Regions from separate parts of the Salinicoccus siamensis genome, predicted to be linked through region 3. Evidence: riboswitches for the same ligand, from Rfam matches in the RefSeq annotation. Region 3 holds a riboswitch; each other region holds the start of a gene.

Region 1 (5,255 bases), 790 kb from region 3:
AAGTGGCGAAGCGCCTATCGCAAGTAGCCCATTAGCTGTGAAGTTTTTGACGACATCATTTGTGATGCAGACAACAAGCGGGTTCATCTCTCTGAGTCTATTTATATTATCCATCAATTACTCTCCTTTATAGCTGAAATGGCTGACTGGTCCATTACCTTTTCCGATATTTGGGTTATATCTGATTGCCGAAGTGATATAGCGCTTAGCGGTACGGAAACTTTCTTCGATCGATTTCCCCTTGGCCAACTCTGCTGTCATCACTGCTGAAAATGTGCATCCTGTGCCATGTGTGTTAGTTGTATCGATACGCGTTTCACTGAGTTCTATTGCATTGTCTGCAGTAAATAAATAGTCTGTAGGACCTGAATCCAGATGTCCGCCTGTTATTACAACGCTCTGCACCCCGATGTCATTCAGGAAGATATCGGCAGCTTTCTTAATATCCCCCTCACTGCTGATTTGTTGGCCACTGATCTTCTCTGCTTCATGTATGTTTGGTGTAACGGTCAAAGCAAGGGGTAAAAGCTGTGTTCTGAGGAATTCAGCAGCATCTTCATCTATGAGTGGATCACCGCTTGTGGCAATCATGACCGGATCGATGATATAGGGGACTTGGTGGTGTTCAACACACTCTTTTATGACTGTCATCATCTCTTCGTTGGCAATCATGCCGCTTTTCATGGCGTCTGGCACTTCGTCGGAAAAGATGCTGTCCAATTGTTCCTGTAGAAACTGTCCCGGGATATTATGGACATCTTGGACGCCGATGGTATTTTGTGCGGTCAGGGCGGTGATTGCGGCCATTCCGAAAACCTGCCGTGAATGGAAGGTTTTGATATCAGCCAAAACACCAGCGCCGCCAGTCGGATCGGTCCCTGCAACCGTCAATGCAATGGGCATTCTAGACATTCATATCCACCTCCGCCCAGTGTTCTCTTGTCATCGCCATATTGAAGAAACGCCTCTCATGCTCCGCACTCTCCCTGAAATTTTTGCGCAGCAGGCCTATTTCATAATCATTCATTTTCCCCGCTTCTTTGTCGATGGCTTTGAACATCACATCAGCCGTCTCATCGATGTTACCACTGTAGAATTCGAACCATCCCCGGTATTGGTGGTTTTCTTGGAATACGTTTTGCGCCATCGCCTTTTCCGCCAACTTTTGATAGATGTAGGGGCACGGTGCCATGGCACTTAGTGTGAATGCGATATTTTCCTTAGCATAGGCGTTATAGTACATATGTTTAATATAATGATCGGCAGAAGGATACCATTCTCCATCCTCTATGATTTCTGCATATGGCCTCCCTACAGCTCTTGCCAGAATTTCATGTGCCTCGACCTCTCCCCCAAGTATGAAGCGCATCTCTTCGAGAAGATATTCCATCATTTCCTTGGAAGTGGTCTTCGAGATCAGCATGGCATAAATATTTGCAAATTCCTCAAGATATAATGCATCTGCCTGGAGATAGTGGATGAGTGAAGCGTGAGAAATATCTTCATTTATGAGCCCTTGGATGAAATCATCCCCGTAAATTTCGTCAATAAACTGCTCTGCATCCTGCTTCAGTTGTGTACTTAACATCATAATCCTCCTATTAGAATGATAAAAACCCATTTCCAGCGTAGGAAATGGGTTTAGTATGAAGACAGGATATGTCCGACCATCCCACATTCCTTACGCTGGCATTATCCAGATCAAGTCAAAGGGATCGGTCTGTGACCGTCTCAGCTAAAAAGCACCCCTAGTGGTGTTGCGTATTCAATTGATTCCCATGTTAGCCGACTCGTCCCTTAAAGTCAAATAGGAGCTTGAGCCACCAGACTGCCGAGGTGTGCCGACAATTTCCCGGGAAATTCAATAAGGAAATCATCTGGGTCCATCAGCCATAAAAAAGACATGGCCGTGCGGCCATGTCTTTTACTCGGCACTTAATTCATCATGAATCAGATTGATGTTGTAATTCAGATACTTGATGTAGGTGTCCACTTCTTCACCTGGTTTTCCGATTTCATCTGAATAGATCGGTTTCTCGGAAAAAGGAACGCCCGTCTGATCGGAGACGGTCTCCATCGGACGCGGATCGACGTTCGATTCGATGAACAGTACAGGCACATCATTTTCTTCAATGAATGAAACAAGTGAATTTATCTGGTTGGGTGAGCCTGTATCTTCAGTATCAATCGCCCATATATACCCTTCCTTCAAACCGTAATCACTGGCAAGATATTGGAAGGCGCGTTCACTTGTAACAAGTACCCGGTCTTCTTTCGGAATGTCATCTATCTTCTGCTGGTAATCCCTTTCTACATCTTTCAATCGTTTAAGATATTCGTCAGCCCGCTTCTCATAGTTTTCTTTTCTTTCCGGGTCTTTTTCAATGAAAGCGTCACGCATATCCTCTGCCATCTTTATCCCTACTTTAGGACTGATGAAAGCATGCGGGTTGATTTCTTCTGCTTGGGTCTCTTCATCAGTGATGTACATTGGTTCGATGCGGTCTGATAGGGAGTAGACATCGTCTGGGTCTTGATTGACGGAATCGATCATTTTAAAGAACCAACCATTTCCACCACCTTCAAGGTTCAAGCCGTTATAGAAAAGAATATCTGCGTCAGTGGCTTTTTTCATGTCTTTAGGAAGTGGTTCATATTCATGGGGATCCGTGCCGGTCGGTACGAGGTTATGGATGTCGACATCCTCGCCTCCAATCTCACGGGCGAGATCTTCTAGAATCGTAAAGGATGTGACCACTTTCAATTTTTCATCCTCATTCGCTTCACTCGCGGCACTGCTTTCATTTGAACAAGCATTCAACACTAGTACGACCATCAACAGGCCGATCAGATAAGTAATCTTATTCTTCATGTTTAATCTCTCCTAAAAATTTATAATGGATCATCAATTATGATTTTTTCATCTTGCGAAGCTTTGGCCACAACACACCTTGTTTTGGAGAAAAGATCAGCACCAATACAAAGAGGATGGCTGAAGCGATGGCTATGACCGGGCCGGAAGGCAGATCATGCATATAGCTGTAATAGATGCCGACCACTGCAGCGCTGGCTCCAAAAATTGAAGATAGCACAATCATGATGGATAGGCGGTTCGTCAGCAGATAGGCGGTCGAAGCTGGTGTAATCAGTAGTGAGACTACAAGTATCACTCCGACTGTCTGCAGGGACGCCACTGCAACAAGTGTCAATAGTACCATCAGACCATAATGGATGAAGCGGGTATTCAATCCATAAACCCGTGCCATCGTCTCATCGAATGTTGCAATGAGCAGTTCTTTATAAAAGACCACGATGATGATAATGACCAGAAGGCTGACCCCTGCAGTGATCCACATATCAGAAGTCCTGACGTGCAGGACGTTACCGAACAGTATCTGCGTCAGATCTGTTGCACTCTGCGCTTTTGTAATCAGTATGATCCCTAGGGCCAAAGCAGTTGAGAACACTATTCCGATCGAAGCATCTGTTTTGATCCTGCTGTTTTGGCTGATGCCACCTATCCCCACTGCAGCAATCACTCCTGCTACTACAGCCCCATAGAAATAAGAAATGCCCAACATGTAGGAAATGGCGATGCCAGGCAGTACTGCATGGGAAATGGCATCTCCCATCAGCGACATGCCGCGCAGTACGATAAAACTGCCAATTACACCAGATATGATGCCGACCATTATTGAAGTGATCAATGCTTTCTGGAGGTAATCATAGAACAATAGGTCATTCAAAAAACTCATGATAATTTACCTCCCATGTTCTTTAAGACAGCTAATGGTGCGTTAAAGGTTTTCTCCATCAGATCTGGCGTGAATACTTCAGAAACCGGTCCTGCAGCAACCAATCCCCCATTCACCAAGATCAAGTCATCAAAATAATCTTTTACTTTGGTCAGATCATGGTGGATGACGAATAGTGTTTTTCCCTGGTCCCTCAATTCCTTAAGAATTTTGATGATGACTTCCTCGCTATGGATGTCGATTCCGACAAATGGCTCATCCATGAAGAATATATCTGCATTTTGGGCCAGACTCCTTGCTAAGAACACCCTTTGCTGTTGCCCACCTGAAAGTTCTCCTATCTGTTTATCGGCAAACTCTTCCATTCCAACTTTTCTCAATGCCTCCATGGCTCTCGTCTTTTCCTTCTCTTTAGGGCGGCTGAATAAGCCCAATTTGGGATAGGTGCCTTGTATTACCGTATCTTTGACCAGGATTGGGAAATTCCAATCTATATTTGATCTTTGGGGAATATAGGCGATATTCTTGCGGATTTTATCGATGGATTTTCCAAATATCTGTACTTCCCCCGAATCTTTCGGCACCAGACCAAGGACTGATTTTACAAATGTTGATTTTCCGGAACCATTCGGTCCGATGATGCCGATCAGCTTGCCCGAATCAACAGAAATATCAAGGTTTTTTATGGCGATTTTATTAGAATATGAAACTGTTAAATCTTTAACGACGAGTGACTCTTCCAAAACGTGATCCCCCTATTGCTTTATATCCCAATGGGATAGCGAATATTAGGGATCCCTAAGTTAGGGCTCCCTAAACTTAATTCACTATAACAAAAGTTCTTGGATTTTACAAATGAAATTACTGAAGATATGCAAAACTGCAGTCATTCAAGTAAATTAAAAGGGACCTACTGCATTTAGTAGGCCCCTGCTAGAATCAACTTTCAAATTTGCTTAGTTTATTTATTTTTTCTTCATACTTCGGCATTTTATTCTTCAATAGCAGGACTAATGATATGAGGATGGAAGCTGCCAGTATCGTCGTGAGCAATACATAGATTACCGTACTGAAATTATAATCGAATCCTTGATTGAATACTGCATCCCTGAAACCGGTCACTACAAAGGCCATCGGTACCACTTGATAGAGTCCCTGGTAGAAATCGCTTGAGGTCTCTATCGGGAAAGTACCGGCACTTGATGATAATTGGATGATGAGCAGTACGATGCCTAAAAACTTTCCGAAATTCCCAAAAATCATGACCAGTAGTCCAATCATTGCAATGGAGGCAGTCGACCACACCAGCATGGCCAGGAAGAATTTCCCGTGGCTGGCGATTTCAATCTGCATAATCCAGACTATAACAATATATAACAGCGTCGACATCAATAACGCATGGCTAAGGAACAGTGAGATTCTGCTCACCCACTGGCGTAGTACAGATTGTCTGTCTTCGAAAATCTTATTCATCGGGTAGACGACATTGAAGGTGATGCT
Region 2 (5,255 bases), 220 kb from region 3:
AGTGACAGCGTGCGGAACGTTTTCGTAAAATCAGCCTGGTGATGGCTCATGAGATCGAGCAGTTCCATGCCAAGCGCGTCATCCTGGCTTCCGCTGCCATCGAGGCCGAGTTTATCGCGCATGCCCTTCTGCCATTTTTCATTATACAGCTGGCCGAAATGGCTGAGCGATTGCTGGGCGATCTTCACCGCCTCTTCCTTATCCTCATGGAGCAGTGGCAGCAGCGTCTCTGCAAACCGTGCGATGTTCCACTGCCCGATTCCCGGCTGGTTCTGGTAGCTGTAGCGCTTTTGTGCATCTATCGAACTGAAGCATGTTTCCGGGTGGTAGACATCCATGAAGGCACACGGGCCGTAATCGATGGTCTCCCCGCTGATCGTCATGTTGTCGGTGTTCATCACGCCGTGGATGAAGCCCACATGCTGCCATTTGCTGATCAAGTCAGCTTGACGTTCTATGACGGCATCCAGAAATTCTCGGTACTTGTCCGGCTTCGCTGCAAGTTCTGGGTAATGGCGGCGGATTGCGTAATCCGCAAGCAGCCGCACATTACCGTCCCCCTCGGCGCGGGCTGCATACTCAAATGTGCCGACACGGATGTGGCTCGATGCCACACGGGTCAATACCGCACCCGGGAGCATCTTGCCCCGGCTCACGGCTTCTCCTGTCGTAATGAGTGCCATGGCACGGGTCGACGGTATGCCAAGCCCATGCATCGCTTCACTGATCATATATTCCCGAAGCATCGGCCGAAGTGGCGCGCGCCCGTCCCCCATACGGGAGAATGGTGTACGCCCGGAGCCTTTCAGCTGGATGTCCATCCGTTTGCCTGACGGCGCCAATTGCTCACCGAGCAGTACTGCACGGCCGTCCCCGAGCATCGTAAAACTGCCGAACTGATGCCCTGCGTAAGCCTGGGCAATCGGTCTACTGCCTTTTGGCAGTGCATTTCCGGAGAAGACATCAGGTGCTTCCATCTGAAGGTTTGCCGCATCGAGACCCAATTCACCAGCCAATTTCCAGTTGAATAGGACCATCTCTGGAAACGCCGCGCGCTCCGGTTGTGTTTCTCTATAAAAGACTTCCGGGAGTTCTGTATAAGTGTGCTTCAATTGCCATCCGCTCTCAGTCATAATATTCGCCCCTTTTACGTGGTATTCTGTCTATCCATTTTATCAGAGTTCATACAACATTAATAACGATGGGAACATGCCTTTTGTGCTGACAGTTGACTTCTATAGTCATAATCTTTACAAAATAACCAACCAAAAAAGGCACCAGACCATATGTCTGATGCCTTGCCCCTGCAAAACTACTGGGCGGTATAGCCGCCATCTACAAGGAGGGTCGTGCCAGTCGTAAACCCTTTCTCCGCCAGGAATACCACTGCGTGTGCAATCTCTTCAGGCTTGCCGAACCTGCCGATCGGGTGCTTGTCGACGAGAGCATCATAAAACTCTCCTAATGCGTCCTTATTCACCATACTGGCATCGACATAGCCTGGAGTACTGCACTAGCGCGTGGGTTATTCTTGGCATACTGTAATCCAACGGATTTCGTCATTAAGTTTATTGCACTCCTGGGAGGAGTGTATGAAAGTTTGTAGAATACGCTGTCTCGATTGGCTTTGATTACTCTCTGAGCGTCCTCGTAGAAAAGCTTGTGCGTCTCGCCCCGGAGACCGATTCCGGCATGGTTGAACATAATATTCAGATGTCCAAACTTTTCCACGGCGGGAGCAACGCCTTTTTTAAAATCCTCTTCCACTGATACGTCGATCCATTGAAATGCGACGTCACCATGGCCTGCCAAATTTCCTTCTGCTTTCCTACTTGCGTTTCCATCATCATCTGCAATTGCGACTTTGACTCCTTTTCCCAGGAACGTTTGTGCTACTTTGTCCTTAAGTCCCAAAGCGCATCTCTTTTAATGACCGTATCCGTTCACGATACAGATACCCATTTGTTTCAATTTTCAAACTTTTAAGCGCCATTTATTTTTAATCATCTGAAGCTGTCAGTTGTAGTCGATGGCCGATCACATGTATGATGAGGGTGAAACTGCATACCGATGCACTGGGGGCGCTATATGAAGCTGAGACGGATCACCGGACCCCTACGACCCGATCTGGATAACACCAGCGTGGGGAAGTGCAGCTGATATACCTTCATGCTGCATTCCCATCGGACTGCAGTCTTTTTATATCAATATTCAGGAGGTATGGCATTATGGGAAACGCATACGGTTCAAGACAGCCTGTAGGCTGTCAATTCAATTTGAGTGTGATGAGCGATGACTTCGTGGATGTCATCCTATCGGCTTTGGAGAAGACCGAAACTGCTGAAGTCATGATGGAGACGGATGACGTGTCATCCTGGGTGCACGGCCCGATATCCGACGTTTTTGCTGTCGTGGAGTTGATCTACTTAAACGCCGCACAGACCGGTAGGCACGTGGCGATGAGCGGCACATTTTCAGCCGGGTGCCCCGGGGCTCAAGAGGAGGACGATTCCAAAACACCGGCCGGTTCGACAGCGCCGCGTAGAGATGTGGCGCAACAGGCCCGATGCAAATTCGCGCTCTATCCGCTGGGTACTGGGGACTACATGGAGATTATCCAATCCCGCATCAATACAGCAGCGGATGAAGGTGTAAAGGTGAGCGCCGGTCATGGTGCCACACGACTGGATGGGGACGTCCGTGACATCTTCAATGCCTTGGAATCCGCGTTTTTGAAAGTACAGGAAGCGGCAGGACATACCGCCATGACCTTCACCCTCTCATCAAACAGCCCTTCCAACCGCTGATTGACTACGGCCCACCTCAAAGAGGCGGGCCGTATTTCTATATGATCAGCATATCGTCATCATCAAACTCCCAGTCAGCACCATAGGCGACTTCCCAGTAGTAGCCGTCCGGATCTTTGAAGTATCCGCTGTAGCCGCCCCATGAGGTTGGACTCGCTTCCCTGGTGACGATGCCCCCTGATTTTTTGGCCCGCTCCAGTATGTGATCGACCTCCGCTTCAGACTTCGCATTAAATGCCAAGGTGATGCCGTTGAAGCCATGTGTCATGTCCATCGCATCCGCTCCGGTCTCTGTCGCAAGTGTGTCGAGCGGGTACAACGCCAGTTTCGATCCCTTCATCCTGAAAAAGATGATTTCCATCTCGTCCTCATCACCCATTATGATCGACTCCAATCCGAGTTTCCTATAGAAGTCGACTGAAACTGAAATATCTTTGACGCTAAGTGTAATCAGATTGATTCTGTCCATGGCCATCCCCCTTTTCAGATAAGCTAGTATATAAGATGTATTTTTACACTTTAAATATATCATATGTATTTGACATCCGGAGAATATGATTCGAAATATATTTTCGGTCCACCCTCTCCGCCATCCGCTTCAAACTGGTCAGCGGCGTCATTTTTATATAGAATGAGGGCAAAGAAGGGAGACGATCCATTATGAAACGATTACTGGACTGTAATGCATCTGATTTCAAAGGCATGTCCGGCCGGGATCTGAAACAATCCATCCAGGCAAGTGAAGGCCGGGTGATGCTCGCAGAGACGATGGCCACCGTGCCCCACTCTACCCGGACATCACCAATGCAGAACTGGCCGCTTCATTCGGAGCGGATATGCTGCTGTTCAACCTGCTGGATGTCTTCGATCCAACAGTAGAAGGACTGGTCCCATCTGTCCGCACAGAGGTCATGCAGGAAATCAAACAGCTTACAGGACGGCCGATCGGACTCAACCTTGAACCGGTCGACCTCGATGCCGAAGAGATTGAAGCGCTCGACACCATCAATCGCGGACGCATCGCCTCCAAGGAAGCATTAACGGCTGCCCAGACGCTCGATTTTGATTTCATCTGCCTTACCGGCAATCCAAAAACGGGCGTCTCAAATGATGAAATTGCCCTCGCCATAGCGCGTGCCCGGGAGATATTCGGCGAAGATACACTGATCATCGCCGGCAAAATGCATGGCGCTGGTGTCGCCAATGAAACAGGCAGTACGATCATCACCAATGAAGCCCTCAACACCTTCATCCGTGCAGGCGCCGATGTCATTCTGATGCCGGCACCCGGCACGGTCCCCGGCATCACCGTGGAAGACGCCCAGCAATATATCACCCATATCCATTCACAAGGTGCACTTGTGATGTCCACGATCGGGACCAGCCAGGAAGGTGCCGATGACGCGACCATCCGCCAGATTGCCTTAAACGCCAAGATGGCCGGGGCCGACATCCATCACATCGGAGACGCGGGCTTCTATGGCATCGCGGTGCCGGAAAATATTATGGCCTACTCGATCGCCATCCGCGGCCGCCGCCATACTTATGTGCGCATGGCCCGCTCCATAAACCGGTGAGGGAAACTGAGAATAAATATAATGAATACCCCCCAACATTTAGCGTCAGGGTCTAATTGTTGGGGGTATGCATAATATCACTCGTTTTTTCTACATTGCCTTTCTGACGCGTTCAAACAAGACATGATTTTCAAGATGGACATGATCGAATGTATCCTTCTCAATCTTTTCAAGTCGTGTATAGACGAGACGATATGTGCCACACGCATTGCTGTGTGGTGTGAAATCTGAAGTGACCTGGCGCAGTTCTTTTAGTATATTGCCTACCGTTTCATGTTCGCCTTCCAATTCACTGACGTGCGGCTGGAGTTTATCGCCTATTTCCGATGATGGATTTTCCATATATTGAATGATCATCGGGAAAACGACATGGTCTTCCTCTTCTGTATGGATCATCATCTCATTGCGCAGCTCCTTATAGAGTGCCTGCAGACGGACGAGATGGGGTTCGTTCGGACCATGCTTCCGTGCAAGCTTTGTGACATACGGACTGAGCGCCTGGAATTCGTCCATCAGCTCCTGGTGGTATCTGTTCTGGATGAAGGTGATGATCCCTTTCTCATCAAGATATTTCGGCTGTATGCCGGCCTCTTGGCGCGTCTCTATTGCGTTTATCTCCGCCATCACGCCTTCTAGATCAAGGCCGCGTGCCGCCACTGCTTCTGATAGTGAAATTTTCCCGCCACAGCAGTAGTCGATTCTATTTTTCCTGAATATATCAGCGCTTTTTGGAATTTCATTAACGATATCCCGCACCCACATTCCGTGATTTACAGTTGTCATGATAACCCTCCTGTTTTAAACATACATTTTTTATACATGTTTAATATAACACACAATTTTCAGTCGTGATTGCGTTTTTAATGTGATT
Region 3 (5,255 bases):
GCATTTGTAAGCGGTATAATGAATTCGCTTTTTGCGAGTCATGTGGCAAATAGTTTCAGCTATGATCTGCGTACAGCACTTTTTCGGCGGGTCCAATATTTTACGCTGGCGACATTGTCCAAATTCCCTACCTCGAGCCTCATTACGCGCATGACCCAGGACGTCCTGCAGTCTGAGATGCTGCTGTATATGTCATTGAGGGTGATCATCAAGGCACCATTGCTTGTTGTCGGCTCCCTCATCATGTCTTTTGTCGTCAACCCGACGCTTGGGTTCTATCTTTCTTTTCTCACACCTATCCTTCTTATCTTCTTGATTTTTACAGCGAGAAAAGGTGGACAGATATTCTTAAGGGTCCAAAAACGACTGGATAAGATAAACCGCTTCATCCAGCAGAATCTGGAAGCTGTAAGATTGATCAAGGCAAACGACCGTGCAGGGTTTGAAATCAATAAATTCAGTAAAGTGGCAGGGCGCCTGCGTGATGATACCATTTATGCCCTAAGATTAATGGAATCCATCATGCCTGTGCTCCTTCTGATCATCAACGGAAGCCTGCTTGTTGTACTCTGGATGGCCTCCGATCTATTGCAGAACAACGCCGTCCAGGTTGGAGAAGTGGTGGCCGTCGTCAACTATGCATTAAGGATGCAGGGCGGCTTCTCGATGTTTGCATTCATCATCATCGCCTTCAGCCGCTCCAAAGCATCGAGCGACCGTATGGAAGAAGTGCTGAAATCTCCAATCAGCATAAATGATAACGCAGAAATCGTTAAAGAAAATCAGGCGGGGTCGGTCAAGTTTGAAGGGGTCTCCTTCAGATACCCGGGTTCTTCCCGCTATGTGTTGCGCGATATCAGTTTTGAAGTCCGCGAAAAAGAAAAATTCATCATTATGGGTGGGACTGGGTCAGGCAAAAGTACGCTGCTCAGCCTGATACCCAAAATGTACGAGACAGAGGAAGGCACCATCTACATCAACGGGCGGGACATCAAGGAATGGAATGAAGAAGACCTCAGGCAGGCCATTGGCTATGTCCCGCAATCGGCAGTGCTCTTCTCTGGAAGCATATTCGAGAATCTGCTGTGGGGTGATTTGGAAGCGCTGGAATCCGATATCTTCACATCGACCCAAAAAGCCCAGATCCATAATTCCATCGAATCGTTCGATCATCGCTACGACACGAGGGTCGGACAAAGGGGTGTAACATTGTCCGGTGGCCAGAAGCAGCGGTTGTCGATAGCGCGTGCACTCGTCAGGAAGCCGGGGATACTTATATTGGACGACAGCACTTCAGCGCTTGATATAAGAACGGAGTCTGCCCTTTGGGAGGCGATCAGGGAAGAGGAGACCACCCAGATCATCGTCACGCAGAAGATAGTCACCGCCAAGATGGCAGATCGGATTTTGCTGCTTGAAGGCGGCGAGATCAATGCGCTCGGTTCGCACGAGGAACTGTTGCAGCAATCCGACTTGTATCGTTCAATAGTCGAGTCCCAGACGGAAGGAGGGCAATTGGATGATTGATTTCATAAAGAAACCCTTTGGACACGAGCCTGTCCTGACCAAGGAAGACATCAAAAAAAGGAAGGATAAGGATGATCAGCGCCGTGCCAACGATATTTCAGGCACCTTGAAAAGACTCTGGAAATTCATTTCCGAGGAGCGGAAGCTGCTCTATTCGATCATCTTCCTGGTGACCCTGACCAGTCTGCTCAGCATAACCGGTCCGTTCCTGGTCGGCTATATCGTGGACAATTATTTCGTACCACGTGAATTTGATGGGCTCGGCCGCATACTACTTTTCCTCCTGGTCGTCTATATCCTGCTCTCCTCCATTCAGTACACAGCAGCTTTCTTTATGGTGGGTTTATCGCAGAGGACGATATTCAAGCTACGTTCGCGGTTGTTTTCGCACATGCAGAAGCTTCCTGTAAAGTTTTATGACAAGAGGCAGCATGGCGAGCTGATGAGCCGGATGACGAATGACATCGAAACCATTTCGCAGACATTGAACACTTCATTCATCCAATTTACGACAAGCGTCGTGACCCTGATCGGTACAATCAGCGTGATGCTTTACCTCAGTCCGCTGCTGACGCTGTTGACCGTCACCATCATACCGGTATTGATCGTGGCGGTGGCATTCATCACCAAGCGGACGGGACCGCTCTATAAAAAGAGGCAGAAGGCGACGGGTGAAATGAACGGCTATATCGAAGAAATGGTATCCGGCCAGGAAATCGTTAAAGTCTTTTCGCAGGAAGAAACGGCCATCCGCAACTTCAGCGAGAAGGCGGCGAACCTGAGGGAGATCACTTTTTGGGCCTTTTTGTTTGCAGGTCTGATCCCGAAGATCATGAATATGCTGAACAATGTCAGCTTCACAATTGTTGCCGGGGCCGGCGGCCTGCTCGTGTTCTATACAGACGGGCTTGTGACCATCGGGACGATTGTCGTCTTCGCTGAATATGCCCGCCAATTCACACGGCCCCTGGCTGACCTTTCGAACCAGTTCAACCAGGTGCTGTCGGCTCTTGCCGGCGCAGAGCGGGTTTTTGGAATCATCGATTCGGAGACTGAAACAGATGCAGGTCATATTGAGGATGTGACGATTCGCGGAGAAATAGAATTTGACGACGTTTCCTTCTCTTTTGATGCCGATCAGCAGAAGCCGACGATCAATCATCTAAGCTTCAAGATCGATGCCGGCGAATCGGTCGCCCTCATCGGCGCGACTGGGGCAGGCAAGACTACAGTCATGCAGCTGCTCGCCCGTTTCTACGAGACGGATGAGGGTGAGATCCGAATCGATAATCGGAACATATTGGATTATAAACGTACAGTAGTGCGTTCACAGACGGCTTTTGTGCTGCAGGATCCATATCTGTTCGAAGCGACGATACGCGAAAATATACGATATGGTAAATTGGACGCGACAGATGATGAAGTCATTGAAGCTGCAAAACTGGCTAATGCCCATGAGTTCATCATAGAGCTTGAAAATGGCTATGATACTGTGCTCGAGGCCGATGAGGGCTTCATCTCCCAAGGGCAGAAACAGCTCATTTCCATAGCGAGGGCCCTGATAACAGATCCGGCGATACTGCTTCTTGACGAGGCGACAAGCAGCATAGACACCGTAACGGAGCTGAAGATCCAAGAAGCGCTTGAGCGGCTGATGAAAGACCGTACAAGCATCATCATCGCGCACAGGTTGAATACCATCAAAGCGGTGGATCGTATATTCGTCATGGATCTCGGTGAACTCGTTGAAAGCGGCAGTGAAGAAGAACTGCTTGAAGCGGGTGGCAGATATCATCAGATGATTGCGGACAACAAGTGATTTTACAAAGGATTGAGAATGCGCTATCATGGAGTTAATTGAATAACAGCACACCACTAGGGGTGTCCTTTTGGACTGAGAATTACCCTTATCACCTGATCTAGATCATACTAGCGTAGGGAAGTGGCATATTACATAACATTAATATGCACACCACTACACTAGTGGTGTGCTTTTTTATTCTCTAATGATTTCAGGAGGGTATTAAAATGAAGAAAAGAAGAGGCTTAACATTGACGGACGTTTTGGTGACCGTCGTCGTTTCCCTGGTATTTGCAGTCATCTACTCGGTTTGGGGGGCTTTTTACACAGCTTTGAAACCTCTCGGCATCCATCTAAATGAATTGGTCTATGGCATGTGGTTCATCGCGCCGGTCATCGTATATCTGATAATCAGGAAGCCGGGAGTTGCATTGATTGCGGAATTTGCAGCAGCCTCTGCTGAAACGATAGTCCTGCTGCAGTTCGATGTCATGCTTATCATCTATGGACTTATCCAAGGGTTAGCCTGTGAACTTGTTTTTGCCATTGTACGATATAAAAGTACAGCGTTGATGGTTGCTGTATCAGCGGGAACAGCAGCGGCGCTCTCTACACTGCCTTTGGATTGGTACTATGGTTACCTTGCCCATCTCGAGATATGGAACCTGATTCTGATGGCTGGCTTCAGGATTTTGAGTGGGGCAGTGGTCGCAGGGTGGCTTGCGCATATCCTCTATAGAGCATTGCTTGAGACGGGTGTCCTTAAACTGCTCGGTCAGTATAAGGAAACAGAAAGGGAGGCATAGATGGGGATGGAAGTGGTGAATATGGCACTGCAGTTTCAAGGTGCCCATGAGCCATTGTTTACGGACATGAATCTGCAGATAGAAAAAGGTGAAAAAGTTCTGATAGTAGGACCAAGTGGTTCCGGAAAAAGCACTTTATTGAATATATTGAGTGGCCTCATGCCACGCGTCATTGATGCACTGCTGGAAGCGGACCATATGGATCTGCCTGATGGGGGGGCTGTGGTCTTTCAAGATCCCGATTCCCAGTTCACCATGCCTACAATCGGTGAAGAACTTGCTTTCATCATGGAGAACAATCAAGTGCATGTTGACGATATGACTTCGAATGCCTTGTCAACATTAGAAGCAGTGGGGCTGAAAAAGCCTCTTGAGACCCAAATCAGCAGCTTATCGGGAGGCATGAAGCAAAAACTGGCGATTGCTTCTGCATTGCTGCAGAAAGCCGATACTTTCTTTCTCGACGAGCCGACAAGCATGTTGGATGAAAACACTGCCTGTTCTTTATGGGAAACGATTCAGGAAGTGTGGGAAGAGCGTACCGTAGTAATTGTCGAACACCGGGTGGAACACGTGTGGTTTAGGGTGGATCGGATTATTTTGTTGAATGATGAAGGCTGTATCGTCGCTTCCGCTACACCAGGTGAGATGTTAAGTGACAATAGGGAAGCCTTGGATGCTCTGGGAGTGTGGCATCCACATTCATGGCAGAATGCCCCACGATTCACCAAAAGCATAGATAATGGCGTCCCGCTTCTCCAGATTAATGATCTTTCGATAAGTAGAGTAGGAAACGAGCTGCTCAGTGTGGATGAGCTGCATATTCCTAAAGGGCAATGGATTACACTGGAAGGGGAGAATGGAAGTGGAAAATCAAGTTTCATGATGGCAGTTATGAAGCTGATGCAGACACGAGGAGAAGTCATATTCGAAGACCACCCAATACGAAAGACCAAACAATTCCAAGGGGCACTCTATCCGGTTTTTCAGAACCCCGAACTTCAATTCATCACCAACAGTGTCTTTGATGAAGTATTCATCAATCTGGAAATGCATCATGATGAAGCGGCAGCTAAGAAGAAGACGGGGCAGGTGCTCTCACGGATGGGTCTCTCCCATAT
Region 4 (5,255 bases), 180 kb from region 3:
CGCTTCAGAAGTTCCGGGACATATATTGTGCCAAAAGCTACAAGAAAGCGCAAAAAGCCCTTGAAGACTGGTGCAGCCACTACCTTTTTGAAGGAGCGAACGCCACAAAGTCTATAGTCAAAACCGTCTTGAAGTGGAAACAGGAGATTCTGAACCACTTCACCTACGGACTGACAAACGCACGACTGGAAGGTACCAATAACCTGATCAAAACGCTGAAACGACGCAGTTACGGATGCCCGAATATGTATCATTTCGATCTCCGGATCCGTATGGAGTGTCGTCCCCCAGCTTAGAAATAAAAAGAGATCCTACGTTAGAGGAAGAAATCAACACACTTCACTGGGGAGAACCGTTTTATTTTTAGAAATAAATTTATACCTATTGCAGTTTTCAATAATTTTATATTTCATTACGCCGATTGTAAAATTAAGCTAGACACATAAAGAAAGCCACTCGTGATACACTCAAAATGTATTTCCGACCAAAGAAATCATAGGAGTGATCACGAATGACCTACACCCATCTTAGCACGGATGAACTTGTAATTATAGAATCTTATTTCCATCAGAATGCCTCTGTATCAAAGATTTCAGAACAGATTGGCCGAGCACGTCAGACCGTCCACAATGTGGTCACTTTCCTGAAAGACGGTCACACCGCATTGGATTTCTATAAGCGCTACAAGGCAAACAAGCAGCGTTGCGGTCGAAAACAGACGGTGCTGTCGAATGATCAACGCGCATATGTGGCAGAAAAGGTCGCGCAAGGATGGACGCCGGATGTGATTGTCGGTCGCCGTGAACAGCCGATCAACTGCTCCAGCCGCACATTGTACCGCATGTTCAAGCGCAAAGACTTTGATGTTTCCACCTTGCCGATGAAAGGAAAGCGAAAACCCAACGGCCATAAGGAACGCCGTGGGCGACAGGCTTTCAGACGGAAACTCTCTGACAGAAAGACGGACTACCCAGCATTCAAAGAAGAATTTGGACATCTGGAAGGCGATACCATTGTCGGCATCCATCATAAAAGTGCCGTTGTGACACTTGTAGAACGGCTGTCGAAAGTGATCATTACCCTCAAGCCCGAGGGTCGGACTGCAAAGGATATTGAAACAGTCCTCAACGCATGGTTCCATCAGATCCCCAGAAATGTGTTCAAATCCATTCCTTTCGACTGTGGTAAGGAATTCTCAAATTGGCAGTCAATGAGCAACCGAAATGATATTGATATTTACTTTGCCGACCCGGGCACGCCTTCCCAAAGAGGATTGAATGAACATTCCAATGGACTGCTTCGGAAAGACGGCCTGCCCAAGCATATGGATTTCAACACAGTGGATCAGAGGATGGTTGCTTCAGTAGCCTCCAAGAGAAACCACATACCCAGAAAGTCTTTGAACTACCAGACACCGCTGGAAGCATTTATGAGTTACATGGATGTAGGCAGGCTGTCTAGCTTATTTTGACAAATGAAGTTAGTTTATCTTCCTTTATGTTTAGACATTTATTGTTAACATTCCTTTCCAACTGAGTCCCTAATTTTAAGTTAAATGGGTGAAAAGAACTGTCCAGCTTATTTTGACAAACAAATAAATGAAAAATAACATTTACAGTGGCCATTTTTATCAATGAGCGATCCATATAATAGTAGAAACACGTTCAATACACTGCCGAATCTTCTTAGAAATCTTTTTGACTCAAGTGGATGAGAAGTCCTGTTCAGCTTGTTCAATAAATTGCAAAATATTCACTATTTACTTGACGTATCTCTTAGAAGTACTACAATGATATTAAATAGAATAAATCCGCACTAGGGGCGTTTTGATAAACTGAGATGAGGATTACCTCAAACCCTTCGAACCTGATCTAGTTAAAACTAGCGTAGGAAAGTGTTACTTCGATACAGCTAAATATCTATGCCTTTATAGATATGTATAATTCGCTTTCGATACGTAACCTTCCTATGAAGGTTGCGTATTTTTTATTCTAAAATAGAGGAGGTATTCACTTGGCAAGGACAGTTTTAGTAACAGGAAGTGGCAGAGGTCTTGGGAGTTGCATCGTAAAAACATTGAGTGAAAAAGGCTTTAACGTCATCATTAACTACAATCGTAGTAAAGCAGAAGCAGAAGCGTTGCAAAAGCAAATCGGATCTCAAGCAATTTCTATTCAGGCAGACGTTACAAATCGGGAAGCAGTTGAACAGTTAGTTAAAAAAGGGACTGAACATTTTGGGCAGATTGATGTTGTGGTAAACAATGCACTCGTAAACTTCAAGTTTGAACCAACTACTCAAAAAGCATTTAAAGATTTAACTTACAAAGATTATGAACAACAATTAGACGGCACGCTAAAAGCCGCGTTCAACGTATCGCAAAGTGTCATCCCTCAGTTTCTAGAACGAAAAGAGGGTTCAATCATTAGCATCGGCACAAATCTATATCAAAACCCTGTGGTACCATATCACGAATATACAACAGCAAAAGCTGCTTTAATCGGATTCACCAGAAATGTTGCAGCAGAGCTTGGTCAGTACGGCATCCGAGCAAATATCGTTTCGGGCGGATTACTGAAGACAACAGATGCAAGTGCAGTCACAACACCCGAAGTATTTGAATTAATCGCACAATCCACACCATTAAGGAAAGTAACATCCCCCCAAGATGTTGCGAATATGGTGGTTTATCTTTGTTCCGAATCAGCAGATGGCATTACAGGGCAGAACATCACGGTGGATGGTGGCCTTACTATGAACTAGGTGGGATATATTATGGTTAATCCAAAAAAGTTAAATATAGGGGTTTTATTGTATGGTGTAGGGCATCATCAGGCAGCATGGATAGCAGCAAATTCGAGCATAGATGAATTTACGACAATTGGATACTATGAAAATTTGGCGAAGATTGCTGAACGTGGAAAATTCGATGCGGTATTTTTTGCAGATGCACAAGCCTTCCCTGCGCATAGTGCTACCGAATTACCAACGAGTTATTTTGATCCAATAGTTGTATTAACTGCCATGAGTAATGTCACAGCTAACGTTGGACTTGTTTCAACTATTTCGGGAACATTTAATAACCCGTTTACTTCAGCAAGGCAGTTACTCACACTGCAACACATAACAAAAGGACGTGTGGGGTGGAACCTTGTGACATCAATGTCCGATTACGAAGCACAAAATCACAGTATGCCAGAATTACCGGAAAGAGCAGTGCGCTATAAGAAAGCAGATGAATTTGCTGAAGTCATGGATCAATTATTTGAATCGTGGTCCATTGATGACTATAGTCCAGACAGAGCGAACAATAAAATCATTAAAAACGAGAATATTCAACCGTTCAACCATAATGGGGATTACTTCCAAGTAAAGGGGCCATTAACCTTGCCTTTAGGAAAGGAAGGAAAACCGGTTGCGATGCAAGCAGGGGCATCAACAGAAGGCGTGGCACTTGCTGCGAAATATGCCGATGCAGTCTACTCAGTTGCTTGGAACTTAAGACAAGCAAAAGCCTATCGTGAGAAATTAGATCGGGCAATAAGAGAAAGTCATCGACCAGACTGCTCTATCAAAGTGTTTCCAGGTCTAGTGACTTACGTGGGTAAGACAAAAGAAGAAGCACAAGAAAAGAAAGCGAAATTAGACGATTTACTGCCAATTGATACTGCGCTGAAGCAACTCGAATTCTTTGTTCAGCAGGATACAAAATCGTGGAAACTCGATGAAAAAGTCCCTGCACTGCCCCCAATCGAAGAATTCACAGGCCCAGTCGGGCGTTATCAAACTGTGTTAGAAATCATAGAAGACAGAAATCCAACAGTCCGTGAACTACTCGGTTACCTAAACGCTGGAGGCGGACACTTGACACTTATTGGTACGCCTGAAGAAATTGTCGATGAAATCGAAAAATGGATGAAGGTAGGCGTTGCAGATGGTTTCAATTTGATGCCGCCAACACTCCCAGGCAGTCTAGAAGATTTTGTTGAACTCATCGTTCCAGAAATGCAAAAACGTAAAATTTTTAGAAAAGACTACAATGGAGAAAACTTTAGAGAAATGCTATCATTATATTAGCATTTCAATTTTTATTTTGAAGTACCGAAAATTTTCAACTTTCCAGGTACTTTAAGTTTTGAAAGTAAATTATTTGATAAATACGCCGATTGTAAAATTAAGCTAGACACCTAAAAAGGGTCACGCGTGATACACTCAAAATGAGTTTTCCGACCAAAGAAAATCATAGGAGTGATCACGCATGACCTACACCCATATTACCACGGACGAGCTAGTAATCATAGAAGCCTATTTCCATCAAGAGACCCCGACTTCACAGATTGCGAAACGGATTGGGCGTGCCCGTCAGACGGTCCATAATGTCATCGCATATCTCAAGGACGGGCACACTGCGCTGGAGTATTATCGGCGCTATAAGGAAAACAAAAGCCGGTGTGGTAGAAAACGGATTGTTCTACCGACCGATCAGCAGAAACATGTTGAAAAGCAGGTGGCGCAAGGCTGGACACCGGATGTGATCGTCGGTCGGCAGGAGATGCCAATTGACTGCTCGGGCCGTACACTGTATCGAATGTTCAAACGAAAAACCTTTGATGTAGCCACACTGCCGATGCAAGGCAAGCGAAAACCAAATGGCCATCAGGAACGCCGGGGCAGACAGGCCTTCAGGCGAAACATCTCTGAAAGAACAACTGACTACCCGGCGTTCAATGAAGAATTCGGCCATCTCGAGGGAGATACCATCGTCGGTGTCCGCCACAAGAGTGCCGTCATCACGCTGGTTGAACGCCTGTCTAAGGTCATTATCACCTTGAAGCCTGAAGGCCGGACGGCACAGGCAATCGAGTCTGCCATCAATACGTGGTGTCAAGAGATGCCCAGAAACCTGTTCAAGTCCATCACTTTCGACTGTGGTAAGGAATTCTCCAACTGGCAATCGATGAGCAACCAGAACGATCTGTCCATCTACTTTGCCGACCCAGGGACACCGTCTCAACGGGGATTGAATGAACATTCCAATGGCCTGCTCAGAAAGGATGGACTGCCCAAAGACATGGATTTCAACACGGTCGATCAGATATTTGTCTCGTCTGTCGCTTCAAGAAGAAACCACATACCGAGAAAATCATTGAACTACCGGACACCATTGGAAGTCTTTTTGAGTTACATGGGTGAAAAGGAACTGTCTAGCTTATTTTGACAAACGAAAATATTAAAAAAATCACTGTTTTATAATA

Evidence for each region. A riboswitch is a leader RNA that binds a small molecule or an ion and turns the genes downstream of it on or off. The one in region 3 is predicted to bind thiamine pyrophosphate.
Region 1: linked by a shared signal. The riboswitch ahead of tenA (thiaminase II) and the one ahead of ACZ5LF_RS07315 (ECF transporter S component) in region 3 are both predicted to bind thiamine pyrophosphate.
Region 2: linked by a shared signal. The riboswitch ahead of ACZ5LF_RS08395 (YkoF family thiamine/hydroxymethylpyrimidine-binding protein) and the one ahead of ACZ5LF_RS07315 (ECF transporter S component) in region 3 are both predicted to bind thiamine pyrophosphate.
Region 4: linked by a shared signal. The riboswitch ahead of ACZ5LF_RS06390 (3-oxoacyl-ACP reductase) and the one ahead of ACZ5LF_RS07315 (ECF transporter S component) in region 3 are both predicted to bind thiamine pyrophosphate.

Annotation. Positions count from the first base shown of each region.
Region 1 is NZ_AP043765.1:23,566-28,820, reverse strand. Features, by position in the region: gene thiM (hydroxyethylthiazole kinase) at 1-114, opposite strand, end outside; gene thiD (bifunctional hydroxymethylpyrimidine kinase/phosphomethylpyrimidine kinase) at 118-912, opposite strand; gene tenA (thiaminase II) at 905-1,588, opposite strand; TPP riboswitch at 1,661-1,760, opposite strand; gene ACZ5LF_RS00120 (metal ABC transporter solute-binding protein, Zn/Mn family) at 1,925-2,872, opposite strand; gene ACZ5LF_RS00115 (metal ABC transporter permease) at 2,910-3,755, opposite strand; gene ACZ5LF_RS00110 (metal ABC transporter ATP-binding protein) at 3,752-4,498, opposite strand; gene ACZ5LF_RS00105 (YhgE/Pip family protein) at 4,695-5,255, opposite strand, start outside.
Region 2 is NZ_AP043765.1:1,629,427-1,634,681, forward strand. Features, by position in the region: gene ACZ5LF_RS08380 (protein adenylyltransferase SelO) at 1-1,133, opposite strand, end outside; gene ACZ5LF_RS08385 (SDR family oxidoreductase) at 1,313-1,480, opposite strand; gene ACZ5LF_RS08390 (SDR family oxidoreductase) at 1,477-1,914, opposite strand; TPP riboswitch at 2,068-2,166, shown strand; gene ACZ5LF_RS08395 (YkoF family thiamine/hydroxymethylpyrimidine-binding protein) at 2,229-2,807, shown strand; gene ACZ5LF_RS08400 (VOC family protein) at 2,845-3,276, opposite strand; partial or broken gene ACZ5LF_RS08405 (DUF7916 family protein) at 3,468-4,384, shown strand; gene ric (iron-sulfur cluster repair di-iron protein) at 4,475-5,167, opposite strand.
Region 3 is NZ_AP043765.1:1,408,397-1,413,651, reverse strand. Features, by position in the region: gene ACZ5LF_RS07325 (ABC transporter ATP-binding protein) at 1-1,527, shown strand, start outside; gene ACZ5LF_RS07320 (ABC transporter ATP-binding protein) at 1,520-3,346, shown strand; TPP riboswitch at 3,395-3,485, shown strand; gene ACZ5LF_RS07315 (ECF transporter S component) at 3,556-4,134, shown strand; gene ACZ5LF_RS07310 (ABC transporter ATP-binding protein) at 4,135-5,255, shown strand, end outside.
Region 4 is NZ_AP043765.1:1,224,561-1,229,815, forward strand. Features, by position in the region: gene ACZ5LF_RS06380 (ISL3 family transposase) at 1-296, shown strand, start outside; gene ACZ5LF_RS06385 (IS30 family transposase) at 512-1,471, shown strand; TPP riboswitch at 1,808-1,910, shown strand; gene ACZ5LF_RS06390 (3-oxoacyl-ACP reductase) at 2,014-2,763, shown strand; gene ACZ5LF_RS06395 (NtaA/DmoA family FMN-dependent monooxygenase) at 2,776-4,077, shown strand; gene ACZ5LF_RS06400 (IS30 family transposase) at 4,259-5,218, shown strand.